One region of the Erwinia persicina genome, then DNA from elsewhere that is predicted to be linked to it. Evidence: predicted binding sites of a transcription regulator. Region 1 holds the regulator's gene; each other region holds the start of a gene.

Evidence for each region. Region 1 encodes PurR, which represses purine synthesis genes. Its sites were predicted from a motif close to CANGCAAACGTTTGCNTG; they were not measured.
Region 2: K6L24_RS14055 (amino acid aminotransferase) is a predicted target of PurR. The motif match lies at 8,800-8,817, and genes of this name have one in related genera.
Region 3: purL (phosphoribosylformylglycinamidine synthase) is a predicted target of PurR. The motif match lies at 6,310-6,327, and genes of this name have one in related genera.

The regions. Positions count from the first base shown of each region.
Region 1 covers NZ_CP082141.1:2,630,996-2,641,098, reverse strand. Annotated here, with positions in the region: tRNA gene K6L24_RS11955 (tRNA-Val) at 71-147, opposite strand; tRNA gene K6L24_RS11950 (tRNA-Val) at 198-274, opposite strand; gene K6L24_RS11945 (MATE family efflux transporter) at 422-1,795, opposite strand; gene K6L24_RS11940 (riboflavin synthase) at 2,079-2,744, shown strand; gene cfa (cyclopropane fatty acyl phospholipid synthase) at 2,790-3,938, opposite strand; gene punC (purine nucleoside transporter PunC) at 4,268-5,461, opposite strand; gene punR (DNA-binding transcriptional activator PunR) at 5,576-6,493, shown strand; gene purR (HTH-type transcriptional repressor PurR) at 6,504-7,529, opposite strand; gene cydH (cytochrome bd-I oxidase subunit CydH) at 7,825-7,914, shown strand; gene K6L24_RS11910 (C40 family peptidase) at 7,953-8,825, opposite strand; gene K6L24_RS11905 (Grx4 family monothiol glutaredoxin) at 9,211-9,549, shown strand; gene rnt (ribonuclease T) at 9,620-10,103, opposite strand, start outside.
Region 2 covers NZ_CP082141.1:3,059,077-3,069,179, reverse strand. Annotated here, with positions in the region: gene mukB (chromosome partition protein MukB) at 1-4,061, shown strand, start outside; gene ldtD (L,D-transpeptidase) at 4,234-6,084, shown strand; gene mepK (peptidoglycan L,D-endopeptidase MepK) at 6,273-6,821, shown strand; gene K6L24_RS14060 (MBL fold metallo-hydrolase) at 6,863-7,492, shown strand; gene K6L24_RS14055 (amino acid aminotransferase) at 7,544-8,734, opposite strand; gene ompC (porin OmpC) at 8,923-10,023, opposite strand.
Region 3 covers NZ_CP082141.1:1,140,235-1,150,337, reverse strand. Annotated here, with positions in the region: gene qseG (two-component system QseEF-associated lipoprotein QseG) at 1-285, opposite strand, end outside; gene K6L24_RS05225 (HAMP domain-containing sensor histidine kinase) at 285-1,667, opposite strand; gene purL (phosphoribosylformylglycinamidine synthase) at 2,337-6,221, opposite strand; gene mltF (membrane-bound lytic murein transglycosylase MltF) at 6,492-7,949, shown strand; gene tadA (tRNA adenosine(34) deaminase TadA) at 7,992-8,471, opposite strand; gene yfhb (phosphatidylglycerophosphatase C) at 8,520-9,158, opposite strand; gene K6L24_RS05200 (PTS transporter subunit EIIC) at 9,162-10,103, opposite strand, start outside.

The DNA of each region.
Region 1 (10,103 bases):
TTCGTTGCGCAAACTGCCAAGGGGGTAAGGTTAATCTTAAAGCCGGGGGAGAAGTCGCTGCCAGGGAGAGTGGTGCGTTCTAGAGGACTCGAACCTCCGACCCCCACCATGTCAAGGTGGTGCTCTAACCAACTGAGCTAAGAACGCGTTTCTTGATCTTTTACGCTGCCAGCCTGTTGGCTGCTTCAGCAACGTATTGGTGCGTCTGAATGGACTCGAACCATCGACCCCCACCATGTCAAGGTGGTGCTCTAACCAACTGAGCTACAGACGCACTGTGCTGTCTGGGTGACAGCGGGGACGAATATTAACGACACCGTGCGCGGCTGGCAAGGAGAAAAAATGATTTTTCCCTCTGATTGCTGCGCATCTGTGCGAAGCGCAGCAATTTTAATCAGCTTAGCGATAAAAACACCAAAAATTAACGTGCTGCGCGGGCCATAATGACGTCTGCGGACTGGCGTTGCAGGCGGCGCATACGCCAAATCATCATGATGGCGGAAGAGGTCAGACCGATAATAAAGCCTGTCCAGAATCCGGCGGGCCCCATAGCCGGTACCACCCAGTCCGTCATTGCCAGCACATAGCCACTGGGTAAGCCAAGCACCCAGTAGGCAACAAAGGTGATGAAGAAGATCGACCGCGTGTCTTTATAGCCACGCAAGATACCGCTGCCAATCACCTGAATCGAGTCCGAGAACTGATAAATCGCCGCCAGGAACATCAGTTGCGCGGCCAGCGTGATCACCTCCGGGTTATCCGTATACAGCAGGGCGATCTCCTTGCGGAAGGTGACGGTGAACAGAGCGGTCAGGCAGGCCATGCCAATACCCACCGCCTGAGCGGTCCATGCCGCTACCCGGGCACCCTCAACCGACCCCTGACCCAGACGGAAACCGACGCGGATGGTCGTGGCCACGCCGAGAGACAGCGGCAGAACAAACATCAGGGAGCTGAAGTTCAGGGCGATCTGATGCCCGGCCACTTTCACAATCCCCATCGGGGACACCAGCAGAGCCACCACAGCAAACAGAGTCACTTCAAAGAACAGCGCCAGGGCAACTGGCAGACCCAGTCCGGCCAGGCGGCGCAGAGCTTTCCAGTCCGGCGGGCTGTAACGCACCGGCAGGTGAATATCGCGCATGGATTTGGCGCGATTAACCCAAGCCTTCATGGCAATAAACATCACCCAGTAAACTGATGCCGTTGCCACGCCGCAGCCAACCCCACCCAGAGCAGGCATGCCGAAATGACCATAAATAAAGATATAGTTGACCGGAATGTTGACCAGCAGACCAAGGAACCCCATGACCATCCCGGGCTTGGTTTTGGACAAACCTTCACACTGGTTACGTGCCACCTGGAAGAACAGATAGCCCGGCGCGCCCCACAGCAGAGCGTGAAGATAGCCAATAGCCTTCGCCGACAGCGCCGGGTCAACATTATGCATGGCGCCAATCAGGTATCCTGCGTTATACAGCACCACCATAATCAGTACGGACACCATACCCGCCAGCCAGTAAGCCTGACGGACCTGGTGGGCAATCCGTTCACGACGGCCAGAGCCGTTAAGCTGGGCGACGACCGGCGTCAGGGCAAGGATCAAACCGTGCCCAAAAAGAATGGAGGGTAACCAGACAGAGGTTCCCACTGCAACGGCGGCCATATCCGTGGCGCTAACGGCACCGGCCATTACTGTATCGACAAAACCCATGGACGTTTGCGCAACCTGCGCAAGGATGACCGGAATAGCCAGGGCTAATAACTGACGCGCCTCTGAGAGGTACTTCTGCACACATACACCTTTTTAATTTTTTCCGTCCCTGTTCACGCAGGCGAGTGACGGCGTAACGTCAGGACGGTAATGGTTTTATTCATGACTCTGCTTAAGAAAAATGGCTTTTAGCGATGATATCAGCAGGGCAGGCGCCCCAGTTTAGTGATAGCAGAGTAAATAGCCAATGTTCTGACAAAAGAATAGCTCTTTGTGTCACGCAATTATGCGGTGCTTTATTTGGCTTTGCTACGATGCCAGGGCAAACTAAGGGCAGAAAAATACATTGATTGAGGCAACAGCTATGTTTACCGGTATTGTGCAGGGCACCGCAGAGGTGCTGGCAATTGACGAGAAACCTAATTTTCGTACCCATGTGATTAAAATGCCGGAAGCGTTATTGCCCGGGCTGGAACTGGGCGCGTCTGTTTCGCACAACGGCTGCTGTCTGACCGTGACCGAGGTAGAGGGCGATCGCGTCAGTTTTGACCTGGTAAAAGAAACGCTGCGTATAACCAATCTGGGCGATCTTCAGGTGGGGGATACGGTGAATGTCGAGCGTGCAGCGAAATTCAGCGATGAGATCGGTGGGCACCTGATGTCAGGTCATATCATGACGACCGCCGAAATCAGTAAAATACTGACGTCTGAAAACAACCGTGAGATCTGGTTTAAGCCGCTGGATGCCAGCCAGATGAAATACATTCTGCATAAAGGGTTTATCGGCATTGATGGCATCAGCCTGACGGTCGGTGAAGTGACGCGGACAAAATTCTGTGTGCACCTGATCCCTGAAACACTGATGCGTACCACCCTGGGTAGCAAGCGACTTGGACATCGTGTCAATATTGAAATCGATCCGCACACCCAGGCGATTGTGGAAACCGTGGAGCGGGTGCTGGCACAGCGTGAGGCTTCATTACTGGCGGCCGCCGCCAGCGAGCTGCGGGATGAGAATCAACAGGATTAGCAAAGTAACAGGGCGACAAACGTCGCCCTGTCTTCACAGGCCGGTTTAACGAGCTACCCGTAATCCGCCCTGTTTACCGTGGGTAAAGACCACCTGCCAGAGCTGAATATCACGGGCGCGAAACGCACCGGCGCAGGCATTCAGATAGTAAGTAAACATACGTTTAAAACGTTCGCCATATTTATCTGACAGTTCTGGCCACGCATCCAGAAAACGCTGATACCACTGCATCAGCGTCAGATCATAATCAGCGCCAATATTGTGCCAGTCTTCCATCACAAAAAACGGTTCACTTGCATCCGCAATATGGCGAACCGAAGGCAGACAACCGTTGGGGAAAATATATTTATCAATCCACGGGTCAACATTATTGTCCGTTTTATTCGCCCCGATGGTATGCAGCAGGAAAATACCGTCAGGTTTAAGATTGCGGTTGACGACATCAAAATAGGTGGCGTAATTCTTTGGACCGACGTGCTCAAACATGCCGACCGAGACAATACGATCAAACTGCTGGTTGAGATCGCGATAATCCTGCAGTTGAATCGTCACATCCAGACCTTCGCAGCGCGCCTGAGCCAGTTTTTGCTGTTCGGCTGAAATGGTCACCCCGACCACGCTGACGTTAAAGTGACGGGCAGCATACTCCGCCAGCCCGCCCCAGCCGCAGCCGATATCCAGCAGCAACATACCCGGTTCAAGTTGAAGCTTTTCGCAGATCATCTGCAGCTTCGCCTGCTGGGCTTCTTCCAGCGTGCTGGCCTGCTTCCAGTAGCCGCAGGAGTACTGCATATAGGGGTCGAGCATGCGGGTAAACAGATCGTTACCCAAATCGTAATGCTCTTTACCGACAATCCACGCGCGTTTGCGTGATTGCAGATTCGTCAGGCGGGCAGCAGCGACGCGAAGGGTGTCGCGAAAATGGTGGGGGAGTTGTTGATCGAGTTTTGCGGACAAAACGCGCTGGAAGAAAATATCCAGCCGGTCACATTCCCACCAGCCGTCCATGTAGCTCTCACCTAACCCCAGCGAACCTTCCTGCAAGACGCGTTTAAAAAAGTCGGGGGTAGCGATACGGATATCCCATGAGCGGGTTCCGTTAATTTCGATATCTGCCTTACTCAACATTTCCTGGACGATGCGATACCACTGATTATCTTCCAGGTTCACTTCTTCTATGCACGATGAACTCATAGCTTCCCCATCACCCTGTGTGATTGAAACCTGAAAAAAAGAATCCTCTTTCCTGCAGGTTTGTGAGAGCACGTGTGGCTAATGCCACAGTCTGATATCCGACGTTAAAAGAGGCTTGATTTGAAATTAGCAGAGGTCGTAAAAATGTCACGCGGAAGAACACGTTGACGACCCTGTCAGTATCCAACAGCAGGCGATGACCAGAGGTCATCGCCTGCTTCGAAAATGTTGTGTATTTGTTGTTTTATAATGCGCCGTAAATTATAGGCGCAGGCCGGGGAATATTCAACGCATTATTGTTAGGGTGCTAACTAAATGTTATCTGAGGTTTAGTGGGGTTCTTCCGCCGTCTGCCAGGCCTGTTTTTGCTCTGCGCTTCGCTGGACAAGATAACCTGCGATGGCCAGGAAAATCGTGCCTGCCATGACCAGCGTGGTGGTATACAGAGCGGACCCAATCCACGTCGATACAATCAGGCTGGCCAGGAAGCAGAGACCCAACTGGAGCATGTTTTGCAGTGCTGCCGCTTTACCTGTTGCATGAGGGAAAGGCAGCAGGGCACTGGACACCACAATAGGATAGATAGCGCCATTCGCCATTGCCATTCCGCAGAAGGGCAGCAGCAGGGCAAACAGCGAAGGCTCAGGCTGTAACGCCACCAGATAAATAGCCGCAATGCTCAGGCTGTAAAACGCCAGCAGCCAGGGCAGTAACTGACGTCCGGCAAAGCGATTAAGCAGAGCGCGGCAGCTGAAACCTCCAATCAAAAACGCCACCGTTTGAGGCACGTAGCTCAGACCGATATCACCGGGGGAGAGGCCTAATTTACCCAGAATAAAGGGCGACCCGGTGAGCCAGGCAAAGAAGCTGGCGGAGCAGGCGGCATAAATCGCCACATTCCCGCTGTAAAGGGGGGATTTCAGCAGGGTGAAAAAGCCCGGAGCGGGCGTTTTCACCATCTCTTTTTCAACGCGTGAAGGCGATGGCAGGCGGAGCGTCGGGATCAGCAGCATAACGCTTATCACCAGCAACGCGACGAAAATAGCGCGCCAGGAAAAGTGCTGTAACAGCCAGGCGCCCAGCAAAGGGGCCAGCGCGGGAGACAGTGCCACCAGCGGCATAATGGTGGCAAAAACGCGATTGGCCTGCGCACCGCTGTAGCGGTCCACGACCAGCGCCTGCCAGCTGACGGCCGCCGCACACACGCCGACAGCCTGCACAAAACGCATAGCCAGCAGCCAGGGCGCTGATTCCACCCAGAGCATGGCGGCGCAACCAACGGCAAACAGGCTGAGCCCCATGACCAGCACGGGCTTACGACCGATGCGGTCAGAGAGCGGCCCCCAGACCAGCTGCGCACAGGCAAAACCGGCAAGGAAGATACTCAGGCTGGCGCTGATGGCGCCCGCTTCAGTGCCCAGATCCTGTTGCATCACGCCAAAAGCGGGGAGGTACATATCCGTGGCAAGAAAACCCAACATACTCAGTATGGCCAGATAAAACATAAATCCTTTGGAACGCATGATTTTTTAACTCTTATTAGACAATTTTTTTACGTGCGCAGTGTAATCCCGTGCCTGATGAGCTGTGAAACGCTATTATTCGTCTCTTGCAGTGAAATAATTTGAAGGCAACTTATGTGGTCTGAATATTCTCTTGAAGTGGTTGACGCCGTCGCCAGAACGGGCAGCTTTACCGCCGCTGCAGCAGAGCTTCATCGCGTGCCATCTGCGGTCAGTTATACCGTTCGACAACTCGAAGAGTGGCTGGCCGTCAGTCTGTTCGAACGCCGGCATCGCGATGTGGTATTGACCGAAGCGGGTCGCGTATTCAGTGAAGAGGGGCGGGCTGTTATCAAAAAAATGCTTGCCACTCGCACCCGCTGTCAGCAGGTGGCAAACGGCTGGCGCGGGCAGATTAACATTGCGGTGGACCGCATTGTACGCCCGGCGCGCACGCGGCAGCTGGTGGTGGATTTCTACCGCCATTTTCCGGACATGGAGTTGCATATCATGCCGGAGGTGTTTAACGGCGTCTGGGATGCGCTGGCTGACGGTCGCGTGGACGTGGCAATAGGCGCAACTCAGGCCATTCCCGTTCGGGGGCGTTTTGCCTTTCGCGATATGGGCAGTCTGAACTGGCGCTGCGTAGTACAGTCCCGGCATCCGCTGCATCGTTACGAGGGCGCGCTGAGTGAAGCCCTGATCCGCGAGTGGCCCTCGCTGGTGCTGGAGGATACCTCGCGGGCACTACCGAAGCGGACAACCTGGACGCTGGACAATCAGCGGCGGCTGGTGGTGCCGGACTGGGAAAGTGCGTTCGACTGCCTGCGTGCCGGACTGTGCGTCGGGATGGTGCCGGGGCACTTCGCCCAGCCCTGGCTGCAACAGCAGGTGCTGGGTGAGCTGACGCTGGCCTCGCCGTTTCCCGACAGTCCCTGCTACCTCAGCTGGTCTGAACACAGCGCCTCACCGGCGCTGAACTGGCTGCTTGCCTATCTTGGCAATACCGAAACGCTGAATGCAGAATGGCTGAGTGAGCAGCCCGGGAGCTGATGCGCGGACATTAACGGCGATAGTCCCGGAAGGGGCCGTCGGCAACGGAGCGGCGTTCGATCAGTGAAGGATGCACTTCAATGGTCTGCTGCTCTTCACGTTTGCTGGTGATGCGGTCAAGCAGCATATCAAAGGCTGTTTCCCCCAGACGCTCTTTTGGCTGGTGTACGGTCGTCAGCGCCGGGGTGAAGTAACGGGCGTTGCGCACATTGTCATAACCGATCACCGAAATATCCTGCGGGACGCGCAAACCCATCTCATCTGCTGCGCAAATCGCCCCCATCGCCATAATATCCCCACCACAGAAAATCGCTGTTGGACGCTGTTTCTGTGACAGGATCTGCTGCATGGCGCGATAGCCTGATTCCGGTTCAAAGTCCCCCTGCACCAGCCATTCATCACGCAGGGTAATCCCGGCTTCAGCCAGCGCTTTCAGGAAGCCCGCATGGCGGCCGCCACCGGTATTGCGTTCCAGCTGTCCCGGGATTGCGCCGATATCACGATGGCCGCGTTCGATGAGGTAACGCCCCGCCAGATAGCCGCCTTCAAAGGCGTTATCAAGCACGGTATCGGTAAAGTCTCCGCGCGACTCGCCCCAGTCCATGACCACCATGGGAATGTTACGGTTGTCTTCCAGCATAGCAATCAGGGTGTCAGGATATTCTGAGCACATGACCAGCAGGCCGTCGACACGCTTCTGAGCCATCATCGACAGATAGGCCTGTTGCTTTTGCAGATCGTTGTGCGCGTTGCCCAGGATCAGCGTATAGCCTTTGGCAAAGCAGCGATTTTCAATCGCTTCAATGATTTCGGCAAAATAGGGGGCCTCACTGGACGTGGCCAGAAGCCCAATGGTTTTGGTGTGGTTTACCTTAAGACTGCGGGCAACGGCACTGGGCGAGTAATGTAATTCTTTAATTGCCGCCCATACCGCTTCGCGCGTCTCTTCGGCTACAAAGCGCGTTTTGTTGATGACATGGGACACCGTGGTGGTGGAGACACCGGCGCGCTTTGCCACATCCTTAATTGTTGCCATTAAAATCGTACTCCTGGGGCTATCACTAACGTACTGATAACAAATGGGTTAAACGTTTGCCTGCGCGCCGCCATTCCTGCCGACGAGAATGAACTGGGGTGCCGTCTCAAAAGGGGTAGGAAGGGGTAAAATCATCCGTAGAGTGACATGCAGCGCTGACTTGAAACGTTTCCGGGCGTGTTGCGCAACGGAAAGAAATAATTCTAACAAGGCTGCGCGCAGAAAACGAGATTTTTACGGGCAAGTATGGGAAAATCTGTTGGCTTACTAATAGCAGGGTTATTAAGGAGAACAAATGAACACTGATATGAAGATGACGGCTCTGGCGGTTGTTGGGTCACTGCTGATGATTATTGCGTTTAGCTTTACTGCTGTCATGCACTGAGTTTATCGGGAGGAGGCGTCTCCTCCCATACCGTCCCGCTAGCGAATGGTTTTAGGCGTCATCACGCGGCGTGCACCAATATAATGCTCCTGCCAGTAATCTTCACTTAATGCGCTCACCTGGATATCTTTACCGGTACGTGGCGACTGAATAAATTTGCCTCCACCCAGATAGACACCGACATGGTCAGCCGTACCGCGTCCATTGATGCGGAAGAAGACCAGATCGCCTTTTTCCAGCTCGTCACGCTTAATGGAGGCCGCATCACGCAGGTGGTACATTTCATTTGCTGTCCGGGGGATCTTAAACTTCACCAGATCTTTATAGGCGTACCAGACCAGCCCGCTACAGTCGAATCCGGTTTTCGGTGAGGTTCCCCCCCACTGATAAGGTTTACCCAGTTGGCCCATCAATTTTGTCATCGCCGTCTCGCGCGCTTTTTGATAGCGGGCGCGGTGGGCTTTACTCAGTTTGAGTGGGGCAGAAAGCTGCGCTTCGTTGCGTTGCGCCACTTTGCGCCCGGCGCGATCGCGACCATAATGCTTTTTATCGGCTTTTTTACTGGCAGCGATTTTTCGGCTTAAAGGTTTTTTCGTCACGTTAGCCGTGCGCAACGGTTTTGCCGCCACCTTGCTCTTTGCTTTTTCTTTGATTTTTTTTGCCGGAGCCAGACGAGCTGTTTTAGCGGAGGTTTTCTTAGCGGTTTCTTTTGTTTTTTTACTGACCGGTTCTTTTACTTTTTTCGTGGAGGCGGACTTGACCGGGCGGCGCTTACGGCGGTCGTCTTCACGCGCGGTGGTGCGATCGGCTTTTTGCTGATTCGCATTTATAGGGGCATGTGGCGATGCGTGCGCCATATTGAAAAATAACTGGGTGAAAGCCAGTATGAAGAGCGTGATGAGTAAACGCATCGTTCCCATTAACAGTTTGTGCGCTGCAAAAGGTCGCAACGGAGTCAGAAAAGGCATTTCTGCGGTCAGGCAGAAGGTTAGGGCAATTCTAATCTAACTTCTTAACAAAGGGTAAGGTCTTTTTTGTTTCAATAATACAGATCAAGTAAATGGCGATAAATTAAACGGTATCAGTTGCTTATCGCAGCAATGAAAACAAATCAGGCCACAACACGTACAGCAACGATGATAAGAAAATGTTATTTTGTATCCCTGTTTTGTTCTCAGGTCACATTTTTACCCTTTCGCCCTGTAAAAATGTCGTTTTCACTACCCGAACAGAATCGCTACAATAAGCAGGCTGCGCCTAGCCTACACATGAAGTATCGTATTGAGGAAGACATTTATGAGTACTGTTGAAAAAATTCAACGCCAGATCGCTGAAAACCCTATTCTGTTGTACATGAAAGGTTCTCCGAAACTGCCAAGCTGCGGTTTTTCTGCTCAGGCCGTTCAGGCACTGTCTGCCTGCGGTGAGCGCTTCGCGTTCGTTGATATTCTGCAGAACCCTGACATCCGCGCAGAGATGCCAAAATATGCTAACTGGCCAACCTTCCCACAGCTGTGGGTCGATGGTGAGCTGGTCGGTGGCTGCGATATCATCATTGAAATGTATCAGCGCGGCGAACTGCAGCAGCTCATCAAAGAGACGGCGCAGAAATATCCGTCCGATGCCGCTGAGTAAGTCAGACAGCATGACAGCATAAAAAAACCGGGCCCTGAAAGGGCCCGGTTTTTTTTATCGCTAAGGGGGGTTACCCCGCGCTGTCGTCGCCTGCCGGCTCGACGGGCAGCGGCCAGCCGCCAAGCCGTTTCCAGCGGTTCACCAGCTCACAGAACAGATCAGCGGTCTGCAGGGTGTCGTACAGAGCAGAGTGTGCCTGAGCATTATCAAACGGCATTCCCGCTGCGGTGCAGGCTTTCGCCAGAACCGTTTGCCCCAGCACCAGCCCGCTCAGGGCCGCCGTGTCAAAAGTCACGAAGGGATGGAAGGGGTTACGTTTCAGGCTGGCGCGTTCGGCAGCAGCATTGACGAAATTCAGGTCGAATGTAGCGTTGTGTGCCACCATAATGGCCCGGCTACAACCGCTCTCTTTGATGCCTTTACGCACCAGTTTGAAAATAGCGTGCAGCGCTTCATATTCACTGACCGCCCCGCGAAGCGGGTTGTCAGGGTCGATACCGTTAAATGCCAGCGCCTCAGGTTGCAGAACTGAACCGACAAAAGGCTCGACGTGA
Region 2 (10,103 bases), 430 kb from region 1:
TTAACCCTACCGAAATTCTCACGGAGACGGTCAACGCGCGTCAGGCGCGCGTGGTGCCCATCAGTGAGCTGAAAGACCGCTTTGAAGCGATGGAAAGCGTACAGTTCAAACAGTACAACTCCATTACGGACTACCATTCGGTGATGTTCGACCTCGGTATCGTGGCGCGTCGTCTGCGTTCCGCGGCTGACCGTAGTAAATATTACCGTCTGATTGAGGCCTCGCTGTATGGCGGGATCTCCAGCGCCATTACACGCTCCCTGCGCGACTACCTGCTGCCGGAAAACAGCGGCGTGCGGAAGGCGTTTCAGGATATGGAAGCCGCCCTGCGTGAAAACCGCATGACGCTGGAAGCGATACGGGTGACGCAGTCCGATCGCGACCTGTTTAAACACCTGATTTCTGAAGCCACCAGCTACGTGGCGGCAGACTACATGCGTCACGCTAACGAGCGACGCATTCATCTTGATGCGGCCATGCAGGTGCGTAACGATCTGTTTACCAGTCGGAAGCAGCTTGCTGCCGAGCAGTATCGACATATCGAGATGGCGCGTGAGCTGGGTGAACATAACGCCGCTGAGAGCGATCTGGAAACAGATTATCAGGGGGCCAGCGACCATCTGAATCTGGTACAGACGGCTCTGCGTCAGCAGGAAAAAATTGATCGCTACGACGCCGACCTGGAAGAACTGACCTTCCGCCTGGAAGAGCAGAATGAAGTGGTCGCCGAAGCGCGTGAGGTGCATGAGGAAAACGAAGCGCGCAGCGAAAATGCTGAACTGGAAGTGGATGAGCTGAAAAATCAGCTGGCCGACTACCAGCAGGCGCTGGATGTCCAGCAGACGCGGGCCATTCAGTATCAACAGGCGTTGACCGCTTTGCAGCGTGCTCAGGAAATCTGTCAGCTGCGCGACCTCACTATTGAAAACGCCGACGAGTGGCAGGAAACGTTCCAGGCTAAAGAGCAGGAAGCCACCGACAGGTTGCTGATGCTGGAGCAAAAAATGAGCGTGGCGCAGGCCGCGCACAGCCAGTTCGAACAGGCGTTTGAACTGGTCAATAAAATCGCCGGTCCGGTCAGTCGCAGCGAAGCCTGGCAGGTGGGCCGCGATTTGTTACGTGACGCCAGCAATCAGCGTTACCACGCTGAACAGCTCCAGCCGTTGCGTAGCCGCCTGAATGAACTGACGCAACGCCTGCGTGAACAACAGGATGCCGAGCGACTGCTCAATGACTTCTGCAAGCGACACGGCCAGCAGGTCGATGCCGGTGAGCTGGAGTCCCTGCAGGCGGAGCTGGAAGCCCAGATTGAATTGCTGAACGAAAGCGTGGCCGATGCCGGTGAGCGCCGTATGGCCCTGCGCCAGGAGCTGGAGCAACTGCGTGAACGCATCGCGCGGCTCACCAAACAGGCACCGCAGTGGCTTGCCGCGCAGGAGATCCTGTCGCAGCTGAGCGAACAGACCGGACAGTCGCTGGAAAACAGCCAGCAGGTCACCGAGTTTATGCAGCAGCTGCTGGAGCGCGAGCGTGAAACCACCGTTGAACGTGATGAAGTTTCCGCGCGTAAGCGGGAGATTGAAAAACAGATCGAACGTCTCAGCCAGCCGGGCGGTGCCGAAGATGCGCGACTGAACACGCTGGCCGAACGTTTTGGCGGCGTACTGCTGTCCGAAATCTATGACGATGTCACCATCGACGATGCCCCTTACTTCTCAGCGCTCTATGGCCCCGCCCGCCACGCGATTGTGGTGCCGGACCTGTCGCTGATCCGCGAACAGCTCGACGGGCTCGATGACTGCCCGGAAGATCTCTATCTGATTGAAGGGGACCCGCAGTCATTTGATGACAGCGTGTTTAACGTGGAGGAGCTGGAAAAAGCGGTGGTAGTGAAAGCCGGGGACCGCCAGTGGCGCTATTCCCGTTTTCCTAAAGTACCGCTGTTTGGCCGTGCAGCCCGTGAGAACCAGCTTGACCTCCTGCACGCTGAACGTGAAGCCCTGGCCGAACGTTACGCCACGCTGTCCTTTGACGTTCAGAAAACCCAGCGTCTGCATCAGTCCTTCAGCCGCTTTATTGGCAGCCATCTGGGCGTAGCGTTTGAGTCGGATCCGGAAGCGGAAATGCGTCTGCTCAATACCCGGCGTAATGAGGTTGAGCGTGCGCTGACGAACCACGAAAGCGAAAACCAGCAGCAGCGTCAGCAGTTTGAACAGGCGAAAGAGGGCGTTGCCCAGCTTAACCGCCTGTTACCGCGCGTCAGCCTGTTACTGGATGATACGTTACAGGATCGCCACGAAGAAATTCAGGAAAAGCTGGATGAAGCGCAGGAAGCCGCGCGCTTTGTGCAGCAGCACGGCGCACACCTGACCCGACTGGAGCCGATCCTTTCTGTGCTGCAGAGTGACCCGGAACAGCACGACCAGTTGAAGCTGGATTACCAGCAGGCGCAGCAGCAGCAGCGCGATGCCCGTCAGCAGGCCTTTGCCCTGACCGAGGTCGTGCAGCGTCGTGCGCACTTTGGCTATGTCGATTCAGCCGGGATGCTGAACGGCACCAGCGACCTCAATGAAAAATTGCGCCAGCGTCTGGAGCAGGCGGAAGGTGAACGTACCCGTGCAAGGGAAAAATTACGTCAGCATCAGGCTCAGTTAACCCAGTACTCACAGGTGCTGGCCTCGCTGAAAAGCTCCTACGATGCCAAACGCGATATGCTGAAAGAGTTGCAGCAGGAGATGCTGGATATCGGTGTGCAGGCGGATGCTTCTGCCGAAGAGCGGGCAAAGCAACGCCGTGATGAACTCTACAGCGCGCTGAGCAATAACCGTATGCGTCGCAATCAGCTGGAAAAACAGCTGACCTTCTGTGAAGCTGAGATGGATGCGCTGCAGAAAAAACTGCGCCGTCTGGAACGGGAGTATCAGGCTGGTCGCGAACAGGTGGTCAGTGCCAAAGCCGGCTGGGTGGCCGTCCTGCGGCTGGTGAAAGATAACGGCGTTGAGCGCCGTCTGCACCGCCGCGAACTGGCCTATCTGGGGGGCGATGAGCTGCGTTCCATGTCGGATAAGGCGCTGGGAGCACTGCGTCTGGCCGTGGCGGATAACGAACACTTGCGCGATGTGCTGCGCCTGTCTGAAGATCCGAAACGCCCTGAGCGCAAAATCCAGTTCTTTATTGCGGTCTATCAGCACCTGCGCGAGCGTATTCGCCAGGATATCATTCGCACTGACGATCCGGTTGAAGCCATCGAACAGATGGAAATTGAACTGAACCGTCTGACCGAAGAGCTGACGGCTCGTGAGCAGATGCTGGCCATCAGTTCACGCAGCGTATCGAACATTATTCGCAAAACTATTCAGCGTGAGCAGAACCGTATTCGTCAGTTGAACCAGGGATTACAGGCGGTCAGCTTCGGGCAGGTGAAGAGCGTCCGGCTCAACGTCAACGTGCGTGAAGCGCACTCCACGCTGCTGGACGTACTTTCCGAGCAGCATGAGCAGCATCAGGATCTGTTCAAGAGCAACCGTCTGACCTTCTCTGAAGCGCTGGCGAAACTCTATCAGCGCCTGAATCCGCAGATCGATATGGGACAGCGCACGCCACAGACTATCGGGGAAGAGCTGCTCGACTACCGCAACTATCTTGAGATGGAAGTGGAAGTGAACCGCGGATCGGACGGCTGGCTTCGTGCAGAAAGCGGTGCGCTGTCGACGGGAGAGGCCATCGGTACCGGCATGTCAATTCTGGTGATGGTGGTGCAGAGCTGGGAAGAGGAATCACGGCGCCTGCGCGGTAAGGATATCTCTCCGTGCCGCCTGTTGTTCCTTGATGAGGCTGCTCGTCTGGATGCGAAATCCATCGCTACCCTGTTTGAACTGTGCGATCGCCTTGAGATGCAGCTGATTATCGCCGCACCTGAGAACATCAGCCCGGAGAAAGGCACTACTTATAAACTGGTCCGTAAAGTGTTCAATAATACCGAGCATGTTCACGTGGTCGGCCTCCGCGGCTTCACGGCGGAACCGACACTGACCGCTAAAGATGCAGAGGCTGAGGCATAGCACGCCTCATACTGTAAAAAATAATGTGACGCAGTGGTAATATTTCTGCGTCCAGATTACTCTGGATAACGGCATTTGCACGTATGAGGCAAATGCCGTTTTCTGTTTCTATACTTATAACAATGACTAATTACTGCTGGCTTCCCGTTCAGCAGACTAACAGGGAGCAAGGATGTTGCTGCAGAAATCGTTTTCCACCCGGGCTGTTGCGCTGGGTTGTACTCTGTTTTGCTGGATGGTCAGCATGTCGCCATCGCTTGCGGGGATACCGCCGGTCTCTGCGCCGGTGAGTCATCACGTTAGCGTGGTGCAAAGTGCATCGCAGATTGCCGCGCTCTATCCGCACGGAAACGCGCCGTTCTATTTGAAAAGTCTTGCTCCTCTGTATGCCAGCCGGAGTATGCAGCCGATGTGGCAGGATGGTCAGGCCGTACAGCAGTTTCAGCAGCAGTTAGCCGAAGTCGCTATCTCCGGCGTTCAGCCACAGTTTATTCAGTGGGTCAAACAGCTGACCGACCCCGCTATCACCGGACTGGCTCGTGACGTGGTGTTGTCTGATGCCATGCTGGGCTATCTGCAATTTACTTCCAGTGTTCCCAGCAAAGGGGAAACCTGGCTCTACAGCAATGTGCCTTATAAAATGGAAACACCGTCAGTGGCGGTGATCAACCAGTGGCAAAATGCGCTGGCGCAGGGGAATCTGAATGGATTTGTTCTGTCGCTGGCACCTCAGCATCCACAGTATGCGCGCATGCATCAGGCCCTGAAAACCCTGCTGGCCGAAAACCGGCCGTGGCCGCAGTTGACCGATAAACAAACCCTGCGTCCCGGCCAGGTCAGCAACGATGTGCCCGCGCTGCGTGACATCCTGCAGCGTACCGGGATGATGTCCCCGGCCAGCGAGCCATCGACACCGGCGGAAGAAGTGGTGGGGCCGGTTGACGCCCCGCTGGTGCATGATGATGACAATGCCCAGCCTGATGCGACAGCGCGCCCCACAACGGACAGCAGCGTTGTGGTCAGTCCGTCGGCAGTACCGACTGATAACCTGCCACCGGCTACCCCGCAAAACGTGGGTAACGTTGATGGTGTCGTGATACCGGTGAACAGCGATAATATTTATACCCCGGACCTGGTCGAAGCCCTTAAACGTTTTCAGACCTGGCAGGGGCTGGAAGCAGACGGCGCCATTGGTACGCGTACGCGTGAATGGCTTAACGTCTCGCCCCAGCGCCGGGCTTCATTACTGGCGCTGAACATACAGCGGTTACGTCTGCTGCCGGATGATATGCATAACGGTATTATGGTCAATATTCCTAATTACTCTCTGGCCTACTACGTTAACGGCAATGAGATCCTTTCTTCACGGGTGATTGTTGGCCGTCCTGACCGTAAAACGCCTCTGATGCGCAGCGCCCTGAATAACGTGGTGCTTAACCCACCGTGGAATGTGCCGACAACGCTGGTGCGCAAGGACATTGTGCCAAAAGTGAAACAGGACCCGATGTACCTGTATAAACACGGTTATACGCTGCTTTCCGGCTGGACGAACGATGCGGAGGTTATTGACCCGTCAATGATCGACTGGAGCATGGTGTCTGCTGCCTCGTTCCCTTATCGCATCCGCCAGGCTCCGGGGCCGACTAATTCACTCGGCCGCTACAAATTCAATATGCCAAGTTCGGATGCGATTTATCTGCACGACACGCCAAATCACGGCCTGTTCCAGAAAGATATTCGCGCATTGAGTTCAGGCTGCGTCCGGGTCAACCGCGCTTCAGATCTGGCCAGCCTGCTGTTACAGAACGTTGGCTGGGATAATTCGCGTATTTCCAGCACGCTGAAAGAGGGGGATACCCGCTTTGTCTCCATCCGCCAGCGCGTTCCGGTGAACCTCTATTATCTGACGGCCTGGGTCGCCGATGATGGCTTGCCGCAATTTCGTACAGATATTTACAATTATGACAATACCGCCCGATCCGGCGCCCCGGCGCTGTTGTCAGCTGGTCAGTTATTGCTCTAATGATTGATTAATCAGATATTCCCGCCAGGGTTGCTGGTGGGGTATAAAACCGGTGCAGAGGCGATAACATCACACTCTGCGCCGGTTTTTCTTTTCGCAGGTTGACGTAGGTTTTTTCGCCCGGTAAGGTTCCGAACGGTGCACATATTTGCACTGCTCCGAATCATTAAGCCAGGTAATACTGATCCATGCATAAAATTGACTCTCATCGCCGTAAGTGGCTGACGTTAGGTGGCGCCGCACTCGGTGTAGCACTCCTCCCGGGGCAGGCTTTCGCCTCGCTATCGACGTCCCGGCCGCGTGTATTGACGCTCAACAACCTCAATACCGGTGAAAACCTTAAAACGGAATTTTTTAACGGTAAAAGCTATGACAAGGATGAATTAGCCAGACTGAATCATTTTTTCCGTGATTACCGCGCGAATAAAAGTAAAAGTATTGATCCCCATCTCTTCGACCAGCTGTTCCGCCTGCAAACGCTGCTGGACAGTCGTAAACCAGTACAGCTTATCTCAGGCTACCGCTCCCTCGGCACCAACAATTCCCTGCGCTCTCATACCCGGGGGGTCGCCAAGCACAGCTACCACACGCTGGGCCAGGCAATGGATTTCCATATTGAAGGGATCTCGTTAAGCAATGTTCGCAAAGCCGCACTTTCGCTGCGGGCGGGTGGTGTAGGATACTATCCGAGTAGTAACTTTGTGCATATTGATACCGGGCCAGTCCGGCACTGGTAAACGACATCCCGGCACCCTGTGGTGGCCGGTAACGGAGTAGCATGGATTATCATATTATCCCGGTCACCGCGTTCGCACAGAACTGCTCGGTGATCTGGTGTACGCAAACGCGTGAGGCCGCGCTGGTGGATCCCGGCGGCGATCCTGAAAATATTAAGCAGCAGGTTGCAGCGCTGGATGTGACGTTGACCCGCATCCTGCTGACGCACGGGCACCTCGATCACGTCGGGGCTGCCGCTGAACTGGCCGCACATTATGCTGTTCCGGTGATCGGGCCTCATAAGGCTGATAAGTTCTGGCTGGACGGATTGCCGATGCAAAGTCAGATGTTTGGTTTTGCCGAATGTCCGCCGCTGGAACCAGACCGCTGGCTTGAGGAAGGCGAAACTGTCCGGGTAGGAGAGACGGAACTTGAGGTTCTGCTGTGTCCCGGGCATACGCCGGGACATATCGTTTTCTTTGACCGTACCGGCCGCCTGCTGGTCTCGGGTGACGTGATCTTCAGCGGCGGTGTTGGTCGTTCTGACTTCCCGCAGGGCAGTCACAGTGACCTGATCGCCTCTATTAAGACTAAGCTGCTGCCCCTGGGCGATGACGTGACCTTTATTCCGGGGCACGGTCCGAAGTCCACGCTGGGACGTGAGCGCATCAGCAATCCCTTCCTGCAATAGCGAATAAAAAAGGGTGACCACCCACCGGGTGGTCACCCTCAGCTCACCGAATCACAGTACCGCGACAATCGCCTCGCACAGCTGAGACATATTATCCGGCGTCATGCCTGCCACGTTGACACGTCCGGAATTCACCGCGTACACGCCAAATTCCTCACGCAGACGCACAACCTGATCTTTCGTCAGGCCGCTGAAGGAAAACATCCCGTTCTGATTAATGATAAAGCTGAAGTCGCCTTTTGCGCCTTTTTCCTGCAGGGTATTAACAAACAGCTGACGCATACGCTGAATGCGTTCACGCATGCTGGTCAGCTCCTGTTCCCACAGGGCACGCAGGGCGCTGTTGTCAAGGATCGTGGCCACGACGGCAGCACCGTGTGCAGGTGGGTTGGAATAGTTAGCACGGATGGTGGCCTTGACCTGGCTGAACGCCGTGTCGACCACGGTGGCATCAGCGGCAACGAGGGTAAAGGCACCGACGCGCTCGTTATACAGACCGAAGTTTTTCGAGTAAGAGCTGCAAACGATCAGTTCCTGATGGCTGGCGGCGAATGAGCGCAGGCCTTCAGCGTCTTCTTCCAGACCACGAGCGAAGCCCTGATAGGCAAAGTCAAACAGCGGCAGCCAGCCTTTAGTCAGCGACAGCTCAGCCAGCTGGGCCCACTGGGCTGCCGTTGGGTCGATGCCGGTCGGATTGTGGCAGCAGCCGTGGAACAGCACGATATCACCAGCCTGCGCTGCGCTCAGGCTGTTTACCAGCCCGTTAAAGTCCAGTGTGTGCTGGGCAGCATCATAGTAATCATATTCACACACTTCCAGACCGGCAGCGGCAAATACGTTTTTATGGTTTGGCCAGCTCGGATTGCTCACCCAGATACGTTTTGCGCTGGTCTGGGTGGCAATAAAGTCGGCGGCAATGCGCAGTGCACCAGTACCGCCAGGGGTTTGGGCGGTGCGCGCACGATGACCGGAAATCAGTGCGCTATCGGCACCGAACAGCAGTTCCTGGGTGCAGCGACCAAAGTCAGCAATACCATCAATGCTCAGATAGTTTTTAGTGGTTTCGTTTTCCAGCAGATACTGTTCAGCTTTTTTAACGCTGGTCAGTACCGGCGTTTTGCCGGTTTCATCTTTATACACGCCAATGCCGAGGTTGATCTTATTTGGGCGGTCATCAGCGCGGAACAGATCGGCTAAACCAAGAATAGGGTCGGCGGGTGCAGCTGCAATACGTTCAAACATAGTCGAAGTCCGTTAGCTTAAATTAAAGCGAAGTGAGGACTCAGGTTAACGCCAGTAAGGGTAAATTACCAACCGTTTGCGTCAAAAAAACAGCAGAAAGGGGGAAGGGAGGAGAGAAAAACAAAAACGGAGCCGAAGCTCCGTTGAGTGCACGGTTAATCGCGACCTGAGCCGCGATTAAAGGGCAATTAGAACTGGTACTGCAGGCCAACACCAACAACGTCGTCGGTGTTAATAGCACCAGCGCGGGTGTAGTCTGTGTCATCCAGCAGGTTGATTTTGTAGTCAACGTAGGTAGACATGTTTTTGTTGAAGTAGTAGTAAGTACCAACTTCAATGTATTTAACCAGGTCAGCGTCACCGCCAGCAAAGGTAGAACCGTTACCGGTCACACCGTTCAGGTCCTTACCTTTAGACTGCAGGTAAGCGATGGATGGACGCAGACCGAAGTCGAACTGGTACTGAGCAACAACTTCAAAGTTCTGAGTTTTGTTGGCAGTCTGATTGTTACCATAGCTGCTGGTGTTACGTGCTTCACCGTAGAACGCCGCCAGGTAAACGTTGTTTGCGTCATATTTCAGACCCAATGCGTACTGGTCAGCTTTATCGCCGTTGCCGTCAGCAACCTGGCGGTTAGTACGGTCTGAAGACGCGTAAGCACCTACAGCACTGATACCCATGCCGGTGTTATAAGCTACAGAACTGCCCCAGCCGTCGCCATTCTCGTCAATAATACGACGGTCATTGCTTTCGTTTTTGCCCTGGTACTGTACAGCGAAGCTCAGGCCATCAACCAGACCGAAGAAGTTGCTGTTACGGTAAGTAGCAACACCATTTGCACGACCAACCATGAAGTTGTCGTTGTTGGTGTACATGGTGTCATCACCGAAGATTGGCAGCTGGTCGGTGTAAGACATTGCGTCATAGATCACGCCGTAGTTACGACCGTAGTCGAATGAACCCGCGTCACCGAATTTCAGACCAGCAAAGCCCAGACGGGTTTTAGAACCGTCGGTACCCTGAGATTCTGCAGTGTTAGCCTGTACGTTATATTCCCACTGGCCGTAACCGGTCAGCTGATCGTTGATCTGGGTTTCACCTTTGAAACCAAAACGAACATAAGTCTGGTCACCGTCTTCGTTGCTATTGTCAGAGAAGTTGTGACGCGCATCAACTTTACCGTACAGGTCCAGTTTGTTGCCATCTTTGTTATAGATTTCTGCTGCGTTAGCGGCACCAGCAGCCAACAGTGCTGGGATCACTACTGCAAGAATGTTGCGCTTCATCATTTTGTTATTACCCTCATTGGAGTTATTTGGACACCTGCCACTGCCGTCAATAATTCTTTACAGAACTCTGATGAGAGTTT
Region 3 (10,103 bases), 1.5 Mb from region 1:
GGCATCCACCGCCGACAGCCTGATACCGCAATCAATGGCTCGCAACCAGTACAGGGGGTTTTCGGTCGCGGCCACATCGTCAAATGCCCAGAGGTGTTCGCAGGCGACCATTTGATAATCGACAATTTTGACGTCAGGTTCGCTCACCTGGATATCCGCACGGCTGGCAGCGCGTTGAGTGGCTGGCTGGCTACAGGCCAGCAGGCTCAGCGCCAGTAAGACAATGACCGTAAATCTGCCTGAATGCCCGTGTTGCACTGCGGCAGTAAAACGTGATGATTCCATTATGATAATGTCCCGGCGGTGGTGTTTAATTCGATACGGAAGCAGACATCAGCATCAACGCTGTCGATCAGTTGTAAGTCTCCCTGCAGCCGGCGCAGGCAGTCTTTGGCAATACTCAGCCCCAGTCCGCTGCCTTTGACCGCCCCTTTACGTTGCAGATTTCCCTGGAAGAAGGGTTCAAAAATCATCGCCCGTTCCGCTGCAGGAATGGGGGTTCCGGTGTTGGCCACCTCAATCACCACACGGCTGCCCTGTTGCCGGCTACGGATCCAGATATTTCCGGATTCTGCGCCGTAGTGTACCGCATTGGAGTAAAGATTATCGATGGCCCTTAATAACAATGTCGGCTCAGCGCGGCAGTGGTCTGCCTGCAAATCAATGTGGATATGAAGCAGTTTAGCGCGGGCCGTCAGACTGTGGGAGGAAACCAATGTATCGATTAATGGGCGCAGTTCAACATCCTCCAGCGCTACCGGACCATCGGCCAGCTTGCGATTATAGTCCAGCAGTTGCTCAATCAGCGTTTGAAGATGACGACTGCTGTCGTTAAGAATGCTGACAACCTCTTTCTGATCCGGCGTCAGGGGCCCGGCGACCTGATCGGCGAGCAGCTCGGTGCCCTCACGCATGCTGGCCAGCGGGGTTTTTAATTCGTGGGAGATATGGCGCAGAAACTCATGCCGCTGGGACTCCAGCCAGGCCAGACGCTCGCTGAGCCAGAGAATACGCTGCCCGAGGGAACGGATCTCGCGAGGCCCTTTAAAGGCGAGGCTTTGTCCCAGCGGACGACCTTCCCCCAGGCGGTTGATCATGCGCTCAACCGCTTTCACCGGGCCGATAATCATCCGGGTAAACAGCATAACCAACCCGAAACTGAGCAGAAACAGGAGCAGCGCCTGCCAGCCAAAATACTGGCCACGTTCGGCAATCTCACGCTGCAGTTGCAGGCCGCGAGAAAACACCACTTCACGCGTGGCCTGCACCAGCTGACCGTTAGCAGCAGAGAACGCTTCAAGCTGATCGGCTGCCGCAGGTAGCGGGCTGCTGTTGACGCACTTAATCTGGCTCAGCTGCGTCAGGTTCTGACGCAATACCTGCCAGGTGCGCATATCCGGCAGCACCGGTGCGTGGGCATCCAGCATTTGCGAATAGCGGCTCCGCTGCGTCTGATAAAGCCGTGCCAGCATCGGGTCGTCCAGCACACAATACTGACGGTAGCTGCGTTCCAGCTCCAGCGCCGTGCGCGCCATAGCTTCGCTACGGCGCACATCGGTCAGCGTGGTACGGTTGGTATCGGCCGCCCGGTCACTCAGTGCCGACAGGCTTTCCCATGCCTGCCAGGCCAGCACCAGCAAGGGTAATAACACCAGTAAAAAGGCCATCAGCACCAGCTGACGTAACGATCGCGGTAACAGACGCCATTTCTTCACGACACAGGTTCTCTTTGCAGTAGTTAAGGCGATGCTAGCTGAGAGTGGACGGAGAAGAAAGTGCACGGGGATAAAATGAAAATGGCCGGTTCAAAGAACCGGCCACTGGCGTTACGCCGGTAAGCCTGCGTAACTGAATAGGTGGTGCCTAACTCAACGTTGCGTCCGATGTTTGATAACGTCACAGCGTGAACGATTATCGGTGTGGTGGACGACAGGCACCGTATTGTGCGTCATTCTGGGTGTTATGGGCACTTGACCGCTTGCGCAGGGCTGTCATAACCAGGTGAATGAGCCACTGACGATAATATAGCAATAACTGTGCCACATTGGAAATAAATTTTTAACTTACTGAAATAGTTGATTATTAATAATCACCTGCCAGTGACATCGCCCATTTTTGACCATCAGGTCTGCAAAACTGTCGCCAAATGACTACATCCCGATAGCAGGAAAAAACAAGTATTAAAAATCAGTGAGTTAAACGTCTCCTTTTGGAGACAGACTTAGGGCGGCTTTGTAGTGAAATGGCAACACTGTCCGTCTGACCGCCGTGAAAGCAAAAAAACCGGCCTCCTGAGAGGCCGGTGAGGATGTACTGCGATTCACTCAGGCAGGGATTTAGCCCAATTGTTTACGCGCATTGCGGAAGATACGCATCCACGGGCTGTCCTCGCCCCACTCTGCCGGATGCCAGGAGTTGCTGACCGTGCGGAAAACGCGCTCCGGGTGCGGCATCATAATGGTCACCCGGCCGCTTTCGTTCGTCACAGCAGTAATGCCGTTCGGCGAGCCGTTCGGGTTCGCCGGATACTGCTGCGTCACCTTGCCAAAGTTGTCGACGAAGCGCAGCGCCACCAGACCTTTGCTTTCCAGCTGGGCCAGATGCGCCTCGCTGCGCACCTCCACGAAACCTTCACCGTGCGATACCGCAATCGGCATCCGTGAACCGGCCATGCCTTCCAACAGCAGCGACGGGCTGGCCGCCACTTCCACCAGGCTGAAGCGGGCTTCAAAACGCTCGGACTGGTTACGCACAAAGCGCGGCCACTCTTCGCTGCCCGGGATCAGCTCGCGCAGGTTTGACATCATCTGGCAGCCGTTACAGACGCCAAGCGCCAGGGTCTGCGGACGGTGGAAGAAGGTTTCGAATTCGTCGCGCACGCGGGTGTTAAACAGAATCGACTTCGCCCAGCCTTCGCCTGCCCCAAGCACGTCACCGTAGGAGAAGCCGCCACAGGCCACCAGCGCCTGGACGTCAGCCAGGCCGCGACGGCCTGCCAGCAGATCGCTCATGTGCACGTCAACGGCGTCAAAACCGGCTCGGTGGAAGGCCGCCGCCATCTCAACGTGTGAGTTAACGCCCTGTTCACGCAGCACCGCCACTTTCGGACGTGCGCCGGTCGCGATGAACGGCGCTGCGATATCCTCCTGTGGCTTAAAGGTCAGCGCCACGTTCAGGCCCGGATCGCGGTCATCTTTCTTCGCGTCATGTTCCTGGTCGGCACAGGCCGGGTTATCGCGCAGGCGCTGCATCTGCCAGGTGGTTTCTGCCCACCAGGTACGCAGCGTGGTGCGGCTTTCACTGTAGACGGCAGCATCGCCTGAAGTGACCACAAAGCGATCGCCTTCCACGGCCCGGCCCAGCAGATGAACACAGTCGCTCAGGCCATGATCGGCAAACACCTGTTGCACCGCCTCACGATCGGCGGCCGCGATCTGGATAACCGCGCCCAGTTCTTCATTAAACAGGGCCGCCAGGCTGTCGCTGCCCAGCGCCGCAATGTCAACCTCTACGCCGCAGTGGCCGGTAAAGGCCATCTCTGCCAGCGTCACCAGCAGGCCGCCGTCAGAGCGATCGTGGTAGGCCAGCAGCCTGCCATCCGCCACCAGCGCCTGGATAGCGTTATAGAAGCCCGCCAGTTGCTGCACGTCACGCACGTCGGCAGGCTTGTCGCCCAGTTGACGGTAGACCTGCGACAGCGCCGTTGCCCCCAACGCATTCACGCCTTTACCCAGGTCAATCAGCATCAGGACATTGTCACCCGTCTGCAGCTGCGGGGTCACGGTTTTCCGTACGTCTTCCACGCGGGCAAAGGCGGTAATCACCAGCGACAGCGGAGAAGTCATCTCACGCTGTTCGCTTCCCTGCTGCCAGCGGGTTTTCATCGACATAGAGTCTTTGCCGACCGGGATGGTGATCCCCAGCGCCGGACACAGCTCTTCACCAACGGCTTTCACTGCTTCATACAGCCCGGCATCTTCGCCCGGGTGACCGGCAGCAGCCATCCAGTTTGCCGACAGTTTGATGCGCGTCAGCGGGCCGATGGCCGTCGCCGCGATATTGGTCAGCGCTTCCCCTACGGCCAGGCGACCGGAGGCGGCAAAGTCGAGCAGCGCCACCGGAGCACGTTCGCCCAGCGCCATGGCTTCACCGTAGTAGCTGTCAAGGCTGGCGGTGGTCACTGCACAGTTGGCCACTGGGATCTGCCATGGCCCGACCATCTGATCCCGGGCCACCATGCCGGTGACCGAACGGTCACCGATGGTGATCAGGAAGGTCTTCTCTGCCACGGTCGGCAGGTGCAGGACACGGTTTACCGCATCCGCCACGGTGATCCCGTCACGTATCAGCGGCTCGCCTTTCACTTGCAGCGTGGCAACGTCGCGGGTCATTTTCGGGGTCTTGCCCAGCAGCACGTCCAGCGGCATATCAATGGGAGTATTGCCGAAATGGCTGTCCGACAGGGACAGGTGCATCTCTTCGGTAGCCTCACCAATCACCGCGTAAGGCGCACGCTCACGCTGGCACAGGGCATCAAACAGCGCCAGGCTGTCCGGGGAGACGGCCAGAACATAGCGCTCCTGGGACTCGTTACACCACACTTCCAGCGGGCTCATGCCGGGTTCATCGTTCAGAATGTCACGCAGATTGAAGCGTCCGCCACGTTCGCCATCACTGACCAGCTCCGGCATGGCGTTAGAAAGACCGCCTGCTCCCACGTCATGGATAAACAGGATCGGGTTCGCTTCACCCAACTGCCAGCAGCGATCGATCACTTCCTGACAGCGCCGTTCCATCTCAGGGTTGTCACGCTGCACTGAAGCAAAGTCGAGGTCTGCATCCGACTGGCCCGACGCCATTGAGGAGGCGGCCCCGCCGCCCAGGCCAATATTCATCGCCGGGCCACCCAGCACGATCAGTTTGGCACCGACGGTGATTTCACCTTTCTGTACGTGATCGGCACGGATATTACCGATACCGCCCGCCAGCATGATCGGCTTGTGGTAGCCGCGCAACTCTTCGCCATTATGGCTGTTGACGCGCTCCTCGTAGGTACGGAAGTAGCCATTCAGAGCAGGACGACCAAATTCGTTATTAAACGCCGCGCCGCCCAGAGGGCCTTCGGTCATGATATCCAGCGCGGTAACAATGCGATCGGGTTTGCCGAAATCTTCTTCCCACGGCTGTTCAAAGCCAGGGATACGCAGGTTTGATACGGAAAACCCGACCAGACCGGCTTTAGGTTTTGCGCCGCGCCCGGTCGCCCCCTCATCGCGGATTTCGCCACCGGAACCGGTCGCGGCACCCGGCCATGGCGAGATCGCTGTCGGGTGATTATGGGTTTCCACCTTCATCAGGATATGAGCCTCTTCCTGATGGAAGTCGTAATGGCCCTGTGCGTCAGCGTAGAAGCGCCCGACCTGAGAACCTTCCATCACGGCGGCGTTGTCTTTGTACGCTGACAGCACGTGATCGGGGGTCTTCTCAAAGGTATTTTTAATCATTTTGAACAGCGACTTCGGCTGAACCTGCCCGTCAATCACCCAGTCGGCGTTGAAGATTTTATGGCGGCAGTGCTCAGAGTTGGCCTGAGCAAACATGTACAGTTCGATATCGTTCGGGTTGCGCCCCAGTTGTTCAAACGCCGCCTGCAGGTAGTCGATTTCATCATCGGCCAGCGCCAGCCCCAGTTTAATGTTGGCCTGAACCAGCGCGTTACGCCCTTCACCCAGCACGTCTACACTCTGTACCGGCGCAGGCTGATGCTGAACGAACAGCGCGTCGGCCTGATTCAGATCCGTAAACACGGTTTCCATCATGCGGTCGTGCAGCAGGGCCGCCAGCGCTCCCCACTGTGCTTCCGTTAACTGTGGCGCCTTGACATAGAAAGCCAGACCGCGCTCCAGACGCAGCACCTGCGGCAGGTCGCAGTTATGGGCGATATCCGTCGCTTTGGAAGACCAGGGCGAAATGGTACCGGGACGAGGCGTCACCAGCAGCAGACGACCTTCCGGGGTATGTTCAGCGAGAGAGGGGCCGTATTTCAGCAGGCGCTGCAAACGGGATTTTTCATCCGCACTCAGCGGCGTGCTGACATCAGCGAAATGGACGTACTCAGCGTAAATGTCACTCACCGGCAGGTGAGCATCCTGAAAGCGGGCCAGCAGTTTGTTAATACGAAATGCCGACAGAGCGGGCGAACCACGCAGAATTTCCATCATTAAAGATCTCTCGTCTCGAAGCGCCGGGCGACGCTTCATTGGGCGCAACAGGGGAAAACGGGCGGTATTATAGTGAATCCGCACCGGTTACGAAACCGTTTGCGCAGAATTTATCGCGATAAGGAATTGCCTGAAAAACACACAAATCGGATGGAATTCAGTTGCGGAGCCGCGCGGAGTTGCGCAGAATGCCCCACGCTCAGGGCCAATTATAGATCACAAATACTGCCATAGAAGACAGATACCTGAGAACCATCGAGAGATAACTATTTGAAACGCCTTAAATTTAATTATCTGCTGGTCGGGCTGATCACGGTACTTCTGGCGCTTGCGCTGTGGCCGTCTATCCCGTGGTACGGGGGCTCCACCGACCGGATTGCACAGATAAAATCGCGGGGAGTGCTTCGTGTCAGCACGATTAATTCTCCGCTGACTTACTACACGGTTAATAAATCACCAGCGGGTATGGACTACGAGCTGGCGAAGCGCTTCGCCCGTTATTTAGGCGTGAAGCTCGAAGTTACCGTTCGCCCTAACCTGGGCGATCTGTTTGATGACCTGGAAGATGATAAGGCCGATCTGCTGGCGGCCGGCTTAATTTATAATAATGAACGGCTGGCGCGTTTTCGTGCGGGCCCGTCCTATTATTCCGTTTCCCAACAGCTGGTGTACCGCATTGGCGCTCCTCGCCCCAAAAACCTCGGCGATCTGAAAGGTCGCCTGACGGCGGCATCCGGGTCAGCTTATCTGTCAACGCTGCGCAATGTGAAAGCGCATCAGTATCCCGACCTCGACTGGGCGATCTCCACCGATCAGACCCCCCAGGGCCTGCTGGAGGCGGTAGCGGATGGCAAACTCGACTATACGGTAGGGGATTCGGTCACCATTGCCCTGATGCAGCGGATCCATCCGCAGCTGGCGGTGGCCTTTGACATCACTGATGAAGAGCCGGTGACCTGGTACGTGCAGCATGAGCAGGACGACAGCATGAATGCGGCCCTGCTCGACTTCTTTAATCAGATGGGCGAAGAAGGCGCGATGGCCCGACTGGATGAGAAGTATCTGGGTCACGTCGGCACGTTTGACTATGTCGACACGCGGACCTTCCTGCGCGCCATCGACGGCACGCTCCCGGACATTCAGCCGCTGTTCGAGAAGTACGCCCAGATTATTGACTGGCGTCTGCTGGCGGCCATCTCCTACCAGGAATCACACTGGAACCCGCAGGCCACCTCACCGACCGGGGTACGCGGCCTGATGATGCTGACGCGTAACACCGCTGACAGCCTGAACGTCAGTGACCGTACCGATCCGGAGCAGAGTATTCGCGGCGGCAGTGAGTATCTGGTGCGCATGATGGAGAAAGTGCCGTCCACCGTGCCGGAAGATGAACGTATCTGGTTTGCGCTGGCGGCCTATAACATGGGGTACGCCCATATGCTTGATGCACGCAAGCTGACGGAAAAGCAGAAAGGGGATCCGGATAGCTGGGCCGATGTGAAAGTGCGCCTGCCGATGCTGAGTCAGAAACGCTACTACAGCCAGACCACCTACGGCTACGCCCGCGGCCATGAAGCTTATGCCTACGTGGAAAATATCCGCAAATATCAGTTGAGTCTGGTCGGCTATCTGCAGGATCAGGAGAGAAAGCTGGCACAGCAGGCGGCTATGGAGGCCGAACTGGGCAGCGGTTACCCGACAGTAGAAGCGAAAATCGCGTTAAACTAAACCGACGCAGCCTGACGGGCAGACCGCAACAGAAAATCCCTCCTACAGGCGCTGGGCTTTCTTTTCAGCACGACGCTGGCGGAAAAAATCGCTCAACAGCGCAGCGCACTCTTCCGCCAGGACACCCTGTTCCGTCTGTACATGATGGTTCATTCCCGGGTGCCCCAGCACGTCAAGCAGTGAACCTGCCGCTCCGGTTTTTGCATCGCGCGCGCCATACACTAACCGCCCTACGCGCCCGTGAATCATTGCCCCTGCACACATCACACAGGGTTCCAGAGTGACGTACAGCGTGGTGTCCAGCAGGCGATAGTTCTCAATCACCTTTCCCCCCTGCCGGATCGCCATCATCTCGGCGTGTGCCGTCGGATCGTGGTGACCGATTGGACGGTTCCAGCCTTCACCAATTACCCGCCCCTGATACACCAGCACAGCGCCCACGGGGACTTCTCCCTCGTCCCAGGCACGCCTGGCCAGTGTCAGCGCATGGCGCATCCAGAATTCATCATTATTCTCAGTCACCCGCATCTCCGGCAAAAAAAAGCGCGACATTATATCTTTAATTGTCGGTTATTCCAGTTGCTGTAGCTCTCCCACCGGGGTAACCCGGAAGCGATGCTGGCAAAAATAGAGTAGCGGATTGTCCTGCTTACTGTCGCTGTAACCGCTGTAAAGCTGTAACGGGGTACCAATCTGCTCTTCCAGCTGCGCAACTTTTTCATGGCCCAGGCAGCGCATCGCCAGCACCCGTCCTCCCCAGGCTCGCCCCATCTGGCTGGCGATCAGTTTAACCCGCGGCAGAAAAGCCGAATCAAAGTAGACCTGCTCCACCAGCGGCTGTGGCGACCCGGTGATCAGCCAGACGTCGGCATCCTCACTGGTGAGGTAGTCCGTCAGCCGCTGCTGCACCACGGGAAACGCCGTCACTCGCTGACGGAACCAGTGAGAAAATTGCTGCTCACGCTCCGTCAGGCGTGCCTCACTGTGGCCAAAAGTAATTGACCACAGCAACAGGCTCATCGGCCAGCGTGCGGCACGCCCTTTAACCAACAGGCCGAGACCAATCACTGGCAGCAGCGGCACGACCAGCAGCAGGTTCAGGGGCTGACGCCAGAGCAGCCAGCGCATATACGTGCCGAACATATCCTGCTGATGCAGGGTGCCATCAAGGTCAAAAAATACCACGCGTCGTTCCCGACTGGTTGTCAAACCTTACTCCTCAGGGTCATTGAACCCCATAAACCATGCAAACAGAAAACCGCAAATGACGGCTGTCAGCCAACCCGCCAGATACATCAGCACTTTGCCAGCCACGATGGTCATCGCCAGCGGCAGGCCGGAAAGCCCGAATGTAATGAGGGTAGCGACCTTAGCATAACTGATTACCGCGCCGCCAACTGCCCCCCCCAGGCAGGCAGCGATAAAAGGGCGTCCGAGCGGAAGCGTAACACCAAAGATAAGCGGTTCGCCCACGCCGAGGATCCCCACCGGCAGTGCCCCTTTAACCAGCTTTTTCAGCCTGGCATTCCGCGTTTTCATTAATACCGCCAGCGACGCGCCGACCTGCCCTACCCCGGCCATCGCCAGAATGGGCAGCAGCGCGTTATAGCCGTGCGCCTGCACCAGCTCGACGTGGATCGGCACCATGCCCTGGTGCAGGCCGGTGAGAACCAGCGGTAAAAAGGTTCCCGCCAGTACTGCTCCTGCCAGCATTCCGCCGCGATCGATGGCCAGCGTGGCCCCATGAGCAATGGCGTCTGAAATCATACCGCCCAGCGGCTGTAACAGCACAATCGCCAGTGATGCTGTAATAAGTGTAGTCAGAAGCGGGTTAAGGATCAGCTCCAGAGACTCTGGCAGCCGCTGTCGCAGACGTTTTTCAATCCAGCACATCATGACCACCACCAGCAAGACGGCAATCACCCCGCCGCGTCCTGGCTGGAGCGGTTCGCCAAACAGGGTGATCTGCGCCAGCGCCGGACTGGAAAGGATGCCCGCCATAACGCCACCCAGCGCGGTCGACCCGCCGAAGACTTTGGCCGTATTCACCCCGACCAGAATGTTCATGATGGCGAAAACCGCACTGCCAACAATCGCCGCCAGCCCGATAAGATTGGGATACTCAGTGGCGAGGTTACCCACGATATCCGGGCG